2 regions of the Uliginosibacterium sediminicola genome follow, and region 1 is predicted to be linked to the other one. Evidence: predicted binding sites of a transcription regulator. Region 1 holds the regulator's gene; the other holds the start of a gene.

Region 1 (3,594 bases):
GACGCTCTCCGGCACCACCCGCATCCTCACCACCCTGCTCGGCGCCGTGGCGGCGGTGAGCATGCTGGTCGGCGGCATCGGCATCATGAACATCATGCTCGTCTCGGTCACCGAGCGCACCCGCGAGATCGGCACCCGCCTGGCGATTGGCGCGCTGGCACGCGAGGTCTTGCTGCAGTTCCTGGTCGAGGCGATTGCGCTATCCGCGCTCGGTGGCCTGATCGGGATCGCGCTGGCGCTGGCTGCCTCGATCAGCTTGTCGAACCTGATGAAGCTGCCCTTCCAGTTCGACCCGCAGATCAATCTGCTGGCCTTCCTGTTCTCGGCGGCGATTGGCGTGCTGTTTGGTTATATGCCGGCGCGGCGGGCGGCGCAGCTGGACCCCATCGAAGCGCTGCGCCACGAATGAGCGCAGGCTGCCGGCTCAGCTCAAATACGCCTGTAGCCGGCTCTCGATGATGCGCGGATTCTCGCCGTGAGCGATGGCGATGACGCCGTCGAGCGCCATTTCACGCGCCGCGACCAGGCGGGCGATATTCGCCTGCAGCTTCTTGGCCATCGGCAGGAACACCAGATTGGCCAAGCCGACGCCATAGATCGTGGCGACAAAGGCCACCGCGATGCCGGCGCCCAGCTTGCCGGGGTCGGAGAGGTTTTCCATCACGTGGATGAGGCCCATCACCGCGCCGAGAATGCCGATGGTGGGCGAATAGCCGCCAGCGGCTTCCCAGATCTTGGCGGCTTGCTTCTGCTGCGCCTCCCAGGTGCCGATGTCGATTTCCATGACTTCGCGGATGTGCTGCGGCTCAACGCCGTCGACCAGCAGCTGACCGGCCTTGCGCATGAAGGGATCGGGCAGGTTCTGGATCTTGTCTTCGAGCGAGAGCAGGCCCTCGCGGCGCGCAATCGCGGCCCAGGCGACAATCTGTTCGATCTGCTCGCGCATCGGTGAAGCTGGCGGTTTGAGCACCCAGCCGGCCATGCGCAAACCGCGCAGAAAAACGTGCAAAGGGCTTTGCAGCATGACGGCGCCGACCGTGCCGCCGAGCACAATCATCAGGGCCGTCGGCTGCACCAGCGATTGCAGGTGGCCACCTTCGAGCAGCTGGCCCGCGATGATCACGCTGATGCCAAGCAGCAGACCGGCGATGCTGATCAGATCCATCGCGACGCGCTCCCCGTGATCCGCGGCTTAGGCAGCGCTGGCGCGGCGGCTGGCGGATTTGGGCATCGAGGACTCGCGGCCGCTGGCGATGCGTGCACGCAGACGCGCAATGGCCTGGCTGTGCAGCTGACAGACGCGGGACTCGGAAACACCCAGCACTTCGCCGATTTCACGCAGGTTGAGGTCTTCTTCGTAGTAGAGGCCCATGACCATCTTTTCACGGTCGGGCAGGTCTTCGATGGCCTTGATCAGCACGTGGCGCATGCCCGCTTCTTCGAGCAGCTTGAGCGGATCGTTGTTTTCGCCAACGATGTGGCGTTCGAGGTAGTCGTCTTCCTCTTCGTCGCCGAAGTCTTCGAAGTACACCAGCTGATAGCCGCGCGCTTCCTGCAGCATCTTCTGATAGTCGGCCAGGGTCATGCCCAGGGACTCGGCCAGTTCGCGCTCGGTCGGCTGACGGCCGTGTTGCTGTTCAAGATTGTGGATCGCCGTTTCAATACGTCGCATTTCGCGGCGCAGGCTGCGCGGCAGCCAATCGTTTTCGCGCAGGCCATCGAGCATGGCGCCACGGATGCGCTGCACGGCATAGGTTTCGAACTGCGCGCCGAGGCCCTCTTCATAACGCCCCATGGCGTCGAGCAGGCCCAGCATGCCGTTCTGAATGATGTCTTCGACCTGCACACTGGCCGGCAGCTTGGCCATCAGGTGGTAGGCGATCCGTTTGACCAGCGGCGCGTAGCGCGCGACCAGCTGATCTTTATCCAGGGTTCCCGCTGCGTTATACATCGTGCTCTCTCTTAAGAGTGGTCACACACCAGTTTGACTGCTGCATGGGAACATTTTGCTCTGCGGCTCGCTTGCGCGCCGCTCGAAAAAAGGGCCTTGTTCTTGCTCAATTCACGTGCTGAAAACCTCAGCGATACGCGGGACAGAACGAGAAAGGAGCACACACTCTGTTACGGCAACTGCCGCGCAGAACTTGAGCCCCCGTAACACCAATTTACATTGTCGAATTGCCCGGCGGACGCGGTTCGCTCATTAGCAAACCGGCATCGGCGCGGTCCAGCTTCCAGGGTGAATCGGGCGGCAGCTCGCGCAGCGCGCGATGTACCAGATAGTTGCGATTGGGCAGGTGCAGGTCTTCCGGCACGCGCTGGCCGGTGGCCAGATAGAGCACGCTCAGCTCGTTGCGCATCGCCACATCGAGCGCGGGCGCCACCGAAGTGGCTTCGTCGAGTTTGGTGAAGATGCAGCCGGCCAGATCGGCCGTGCGGTAGGCGCGCACCACGTCGTCCATGGTGTCGCCGCGCACCGTGGCATTGAGGCACAGCAGGCGACGCACCTTGCCGGCGGAATTGAGCATGGCAGCCTGCTCCAGCACCATCTTGTCGCGCTGGCCCATGCCGACCGTATCGATCAGCACCATGTGCTTGTTGCGCAGCTCCTGCAGGGTCTGGCGCAGATCGCTGGCATCGCGTACCACATGCACCGGCACACCGAGAATGCGGCCATAGATGCGCAGCTGTTCGTGCGCGCCGATCCGGTAGCCGTCAGTGGTGATCAGCGCCAGGCGGTCGGCGCCGTGACGCACTACGCAGCGCGCCGCCAGCTTGGCGGTGGTGGTGGTCTTGCCGACGCCGGTCGGGCCGACCAGGGCGAACACGCCGCCACGGTCGATGATGTCGGCGTCGCAGTCCTGCAGGCGCAGGTCACGATTGATCAGCTGGCGCACCAGATCGCGCGCATCGTTGAGTTCGGAATCGGCCGGAATCGGTTCAGTGAGCTGGCGCGTCAGCTGGGCCGAGAAGCCGGCTTCAAGCAGCTCGCTCATCATCTGCGTGCGGGCCGGCGCGGTGCGCGAAATCTCGCTCCAGGCAAAGCCGGCAAGCTGGCGTTCGAGCATGCCCTTGATCGAGGAGAGTTCCTGCATCAGCGCGGCATTGGTGGCTTCTAGACTTTGCACCCGCGCCGCTTCCTGTATCGACTCGCGGGAGAGATCGTTGTGGCGCTCTTCCTGCAGCGGGCGCGCCGGCTTTGCTGCGGCCGGCGTCGGCATCGGCAGTTCACGACCGTCCGGCCCGACACGCGGCGGATTGAAGGGGCGCACGCCGCGTGCCTGGTGGCCGCCGGTATCGGCATCGTGCGGCGGCGCGTCGATGCCGGAACGGAATCCGCTCTTCGGCGCGGCCTGCTGCTGGCTGCGGCGCGCCAGCTGGGCGGCGATCTGCTGGCCAATGGTGTTCTCCGGCGCGGGCGCAGCCGGTGCCTGACGGGCTGCCGGCGGTTGCACCGGGGTTTGCTGGGCTTGACGTACCGAGGCATTGATCTCGCCCATCGATTCCGGCGGCAGGGCGACGATCTCGACCCCACCCGGCACGGCACGATTGGACAGCACGACTGCATCGGGTCCGAGTTCGGCCTTCAGCGCG
Region 2 (3,594 bases), on a different contig from region 1:
GCCAGGCCGGGCGTGTCTTGCATTCGAAAACGCGGCCATCGACCAGCGGCGTGGTATCGAAGGTTTCTTCCTCTGAGCCGCACATCAGCGGTGCGCGCATCGCCATGCAGTCCTGCGGCGCTTCGAGCTGGGCGATGATGAAGGCGAACAGGCGGGTGTCGTCGTGGCGCATCATGAAGGCTTCGGGCAGCTGCCAGAGCTGGGCGAAACGGCGGTTCATGTTGCTGATGCGGCCATCGCGGTCGAGCACCAGAATGCCGTCGGCCGTTGCTTCGAGGGTGGCGCGCAATTGCGAGGTGGTGCGCCCCAGTTCTTCCTCGGTACGGCTTTCGTTGTCGATGTTCTCAGCACGGATCACCAGCCAGCCCGGCGCCTGCGCCAGCCGGCTGATGCTCTTGCGCACGATCAGCGTACTGCCATCGGCGCGCTGGTAAAGCCCTTGTACTTCGCGGATCTCGGGCTTGCCGCCCTGGCGTACCTCGTCCCAGAAAAACACGTCGGCCAGGGCGCATTCGATATCGGTGATCGAGCGTCCCAGCAAGGCTTCGCGCGTGTAGCCCAGCTGGCGGCAGGCGGCGGCGTCGGCCGCGACAATCGACAGGCTGTGCGGATCGACCAGCAGCAGGATCTCCTGCGCGAAATCCAGCAGAAGGGACTGCAGGGTGCTGTCCTCAGCGGGCGCACTCATGGGCGGCGATGTGCTGAGCTCGAGTCCGAATCGAAGTAGTAGGTAACGCGCTTGCGCGGACTCAGGTAGTCATAGACCGCAGCCGGCAGCTGCGCCGGGCGGAAAGCCTTGACGATGTTCAGGTCCGGATCGTCTTCGAGATTGATCGAAGTCGCTTCGTCCTTGGGAATGGCCGGATCGTAGATCAGCACCCAGGGGCGCAGCGGGCGCTCCGGATTGACCGATTGCACCAGGGCCATGGCGCTGTTGGAGAGCTTCACCACGCTGCCCGGCGGATACACGCCGAGGCTGCGGATCAGCAATTGCAGCACCCGTGCATCGAACTTGCTGCGTCGCTGCGAGAACATCAGCGACAGCGCTTCGTGCGGCGTCAGCGCGCGCGAAATATCGCTCGGATTGCATAGATTGTCGTAGTAATTGACCAGCGAGACGATGCGCGTGAGCGGGTGGATTGCGGACTCCTGCAGCCCCTTGGGGTAGCCGCTGCCGTCGCAGAGCTCGTGGTGCTGGCCAATGATCAGCTGTACCGTCTCCGGCAGGCCGATGCGCTGCGCGATGCGCACGCCGTATTCGCAGTGCAGCTTGCGCAGCTCGCGTTCGGCATTGTTCATCTCGTCCGGATACTTTTTGAGCACCTTGTCCGGAATGTCCATCAGACCGATGTCGTGCAGCAAGGCGCCCAGCCCCAGCAGACGCGTTTCGTCGGGTTTGAGTTCCAGATCGCGGGCCAGCATCATCGACAGGATCGAGGTGTTCAGCCCGTGCAGGTAAGCCTCTTCACCGCCGGCCTTGTCGCCCATTAGCTGCAAGGTGATCTCCGGCGTCTCCAGGAAGGCGGTAACCATCTGATCGACCAGGGCGCCCACTTCCTGCAGGCAATCGCGGGTGTTCGACAGCAGGTTGCGATTGACGTTACGCACGATGCTGGTGGCCTTGACGAAGGCCTTTTCGATCTGGTTGAGCTTTTCGCGGCGCGCCTGCACGCGGCGGATGCGCTCGATGCGCTCGGTCAGCAGCGGATCATCGTAAGTCGGCGTTGGTACCGGACACACCGGCTCCTGCGGCTCCGGCGCATTGCTGGTCTGCAGCTCCGGCAGCTGATCGCTCCGCGACGGATCAAAGCGGAACTGCTTGACCCCCAGACCGCGCAAGGTCGCGATCTGCTCGGCAGTCCGGATGCGGAAGCTGTTGAAGCTGAACGGATGCTCGAACCAGGGCAGGTCGATATACACGTACAGCCCGATGCACAGCTGGTTGGGCGTGACGTAGAGATCTTCGGCAGGCTGATTCATGGGTTCGTGGTGTGTACGTTTGGTGCGTCCTTCCACGCTCTATCGGCTTGCCTTGGCAGATATTGAGCCCCATCTCAATTTCCTGAAAACTAGCCTTGCAGAATTAAAAATGCTTGGCTATAATGCTCAGCTCATTTGGCCAGTTAGCTCAGTTGGTAGAGCAGCGGATTGAAAATCCGCGTGTCCGTGGTTCGATTCCGCGACTGGCCACCAAGCATTCCAAGACAAAGCCTCACCCTTGCGGGTGGGGCTTTTTCGTTTCTGCGGACAGAAGTCCGCAGTCTTGGTGCATGGCCTTGGTTTTTCTGGATGAGCTGTAGTGGGGAGTGGGGAGTGGGGAGTGGGGAGTGGGGAGTGGGGAGGGCGTTCCTATCCAGCCGTTCCGGAGCCTTGCTGCGCAAGACTCCGGCAGCGACGGAAATTATGTCGGCGGACTTCGATCACGCGTGTTAGGCCTCTTCCGGAGTCTTCGCACTCGCCCCCAGCAAAACCAGCCCCGGCGCTAGATGGAAGGAGCGGTCCAGGTTCGCCTGCGGATCATCCATGTGTTCGGCGATGACACCGGTGCAGGCCGCCAGCAGGCAGCGTGCCACGTCGATGGGGGTGAGCCCGCGTCGCAGTTCGCCGCGTTCGTAGGCGATGTTGAGCACCTTGGTCAGGCGCTCCAGCGAGTTCAGGATGATCGCTTCCAGGCGTGCGTTCAACTCCTCCGGCAGTTCAGGCGTGCCGCGATAGCGCACCACCACTTCTATCCTCAGCCGCTGCCGCGTATCGCTCAGGTAGTGGTGCATCTTTTGCCACAGCACCTCGCGCAGCAGGTCCAGCGGATTCTCGGCCTGGAGATAGTCATCGAGGTTCGCACCGATGTCGAACGGCCAGACCAGCTCTTCGAAGACTGCCGTCACCAGCGTGGTCTTGTCGGGAAAATGCCAGTACACCGCCCCGCGGGTGAGTGCGGCGCTGGCGGCCACCTGCTCCAGCGTGGTCGCACGCACGCCGCGCTGGGCGAAGGCTGCCAGCGCGGCATCAAGCAAGGTGGCGCGGGTCCGGTCTGCGCGAGACATCATGGCTCCCGTGTAGCGAGTTCGGTCCCGACGGGTGCGCCGCTGTGTTCCACCCAACCGCCGCCCAGGGTCTTGTAGAAAGTCACCAGATTGGTCCAGCGCGAGAGCCGGGTGCCGATCAGGTTCTTTTGCGCTGAATACAGTGTGCGCTGCGAGTCGAGCACGCTGAGATAGCTGTCCACCCCGTTGTCAAAGCGCGCCTGCGACAGGCGGAAGGAGCTCTCGCTGGCCTCCACCAGCGCCTCTTGGGCTTCCAGCTGGCGGCCTAGCGTATTGCGCTGGGCCAGCGCATCGGAGACTTCACGGAAGGCAGTCTGGATCGCCTTCTCATACTGCGCTACGTAGATGTTGCGGCTGATGGTGGCGATATCGAGATTGGCGCGGTTGGCGCCGCCGTCGAAGATCGGCAGCGTGATTTGCGGCACGAAGCTCCACGATCCCGAACCGCCCTTGAACAGCCCCGCCAGGCGAGCGCTGGACGTGCCAGCGTTGGCCGTGAGGCTGATACTGGGATAGAACGCTGCGCGCGCCGCGCCGATGTTGGCATTGG

What was found. Region 1 encodes FliA, which starts transcription of late flagellar genes. Its sites were predicted from a motif close to CTAAAGTTNNNNNNNNNNNNGCCGNTA; they were not measured.
Region 2: the regulator FliA is predicted to act here: its motif matches at 2,021-2,047, upstream of ABDB84_RS08060 (cyclic di-GMP phosphodiesterase).

Annotation. Positions count from the first base shown of each region.
Region 1 is NZ_JBDIVE010000018.1:14,850-18,443, forward strand. It holds gene ABDB84_RS19565 (ABC transporter permease) at 1-409, shown strand, start outside; gene ABDB84_RS19570 (flagellar motor protein) at 425-1,165, opposite strand; gene ABDB84_RS19575 (RNA polymerase sigma factor FliA) at 1,193-1,951, opposite strand; gene flhF (flagellar biosynthesis GTPase FlhF) at 2,166-3,594, opposite strand, start outside.
Region 2 is NZ_JBDIVE010000003.1:233,821-237,414, forward strand. It holds gene ABDB84_RS08055 (ATP-binding protein) at 1-688, opposite strand, end outside; gene ABDB84_RS08060 (cyclic di-GMP phosphodiesterase) at 685-1,980, opposite strand; tRNA gene ABDB84_RS08065 (tRNA-Phe) at 2,118-2,193, shown strand; gene ABDB84_RS08070 (TetR/AcrR family transcriptional regulator) at 2,430-3,047, opposite strand; gene adeC (AdeC/AdeK/OprM family multidrug efflux complex outer membrane factor) at 3,044-3,594, opposite strand, start outside.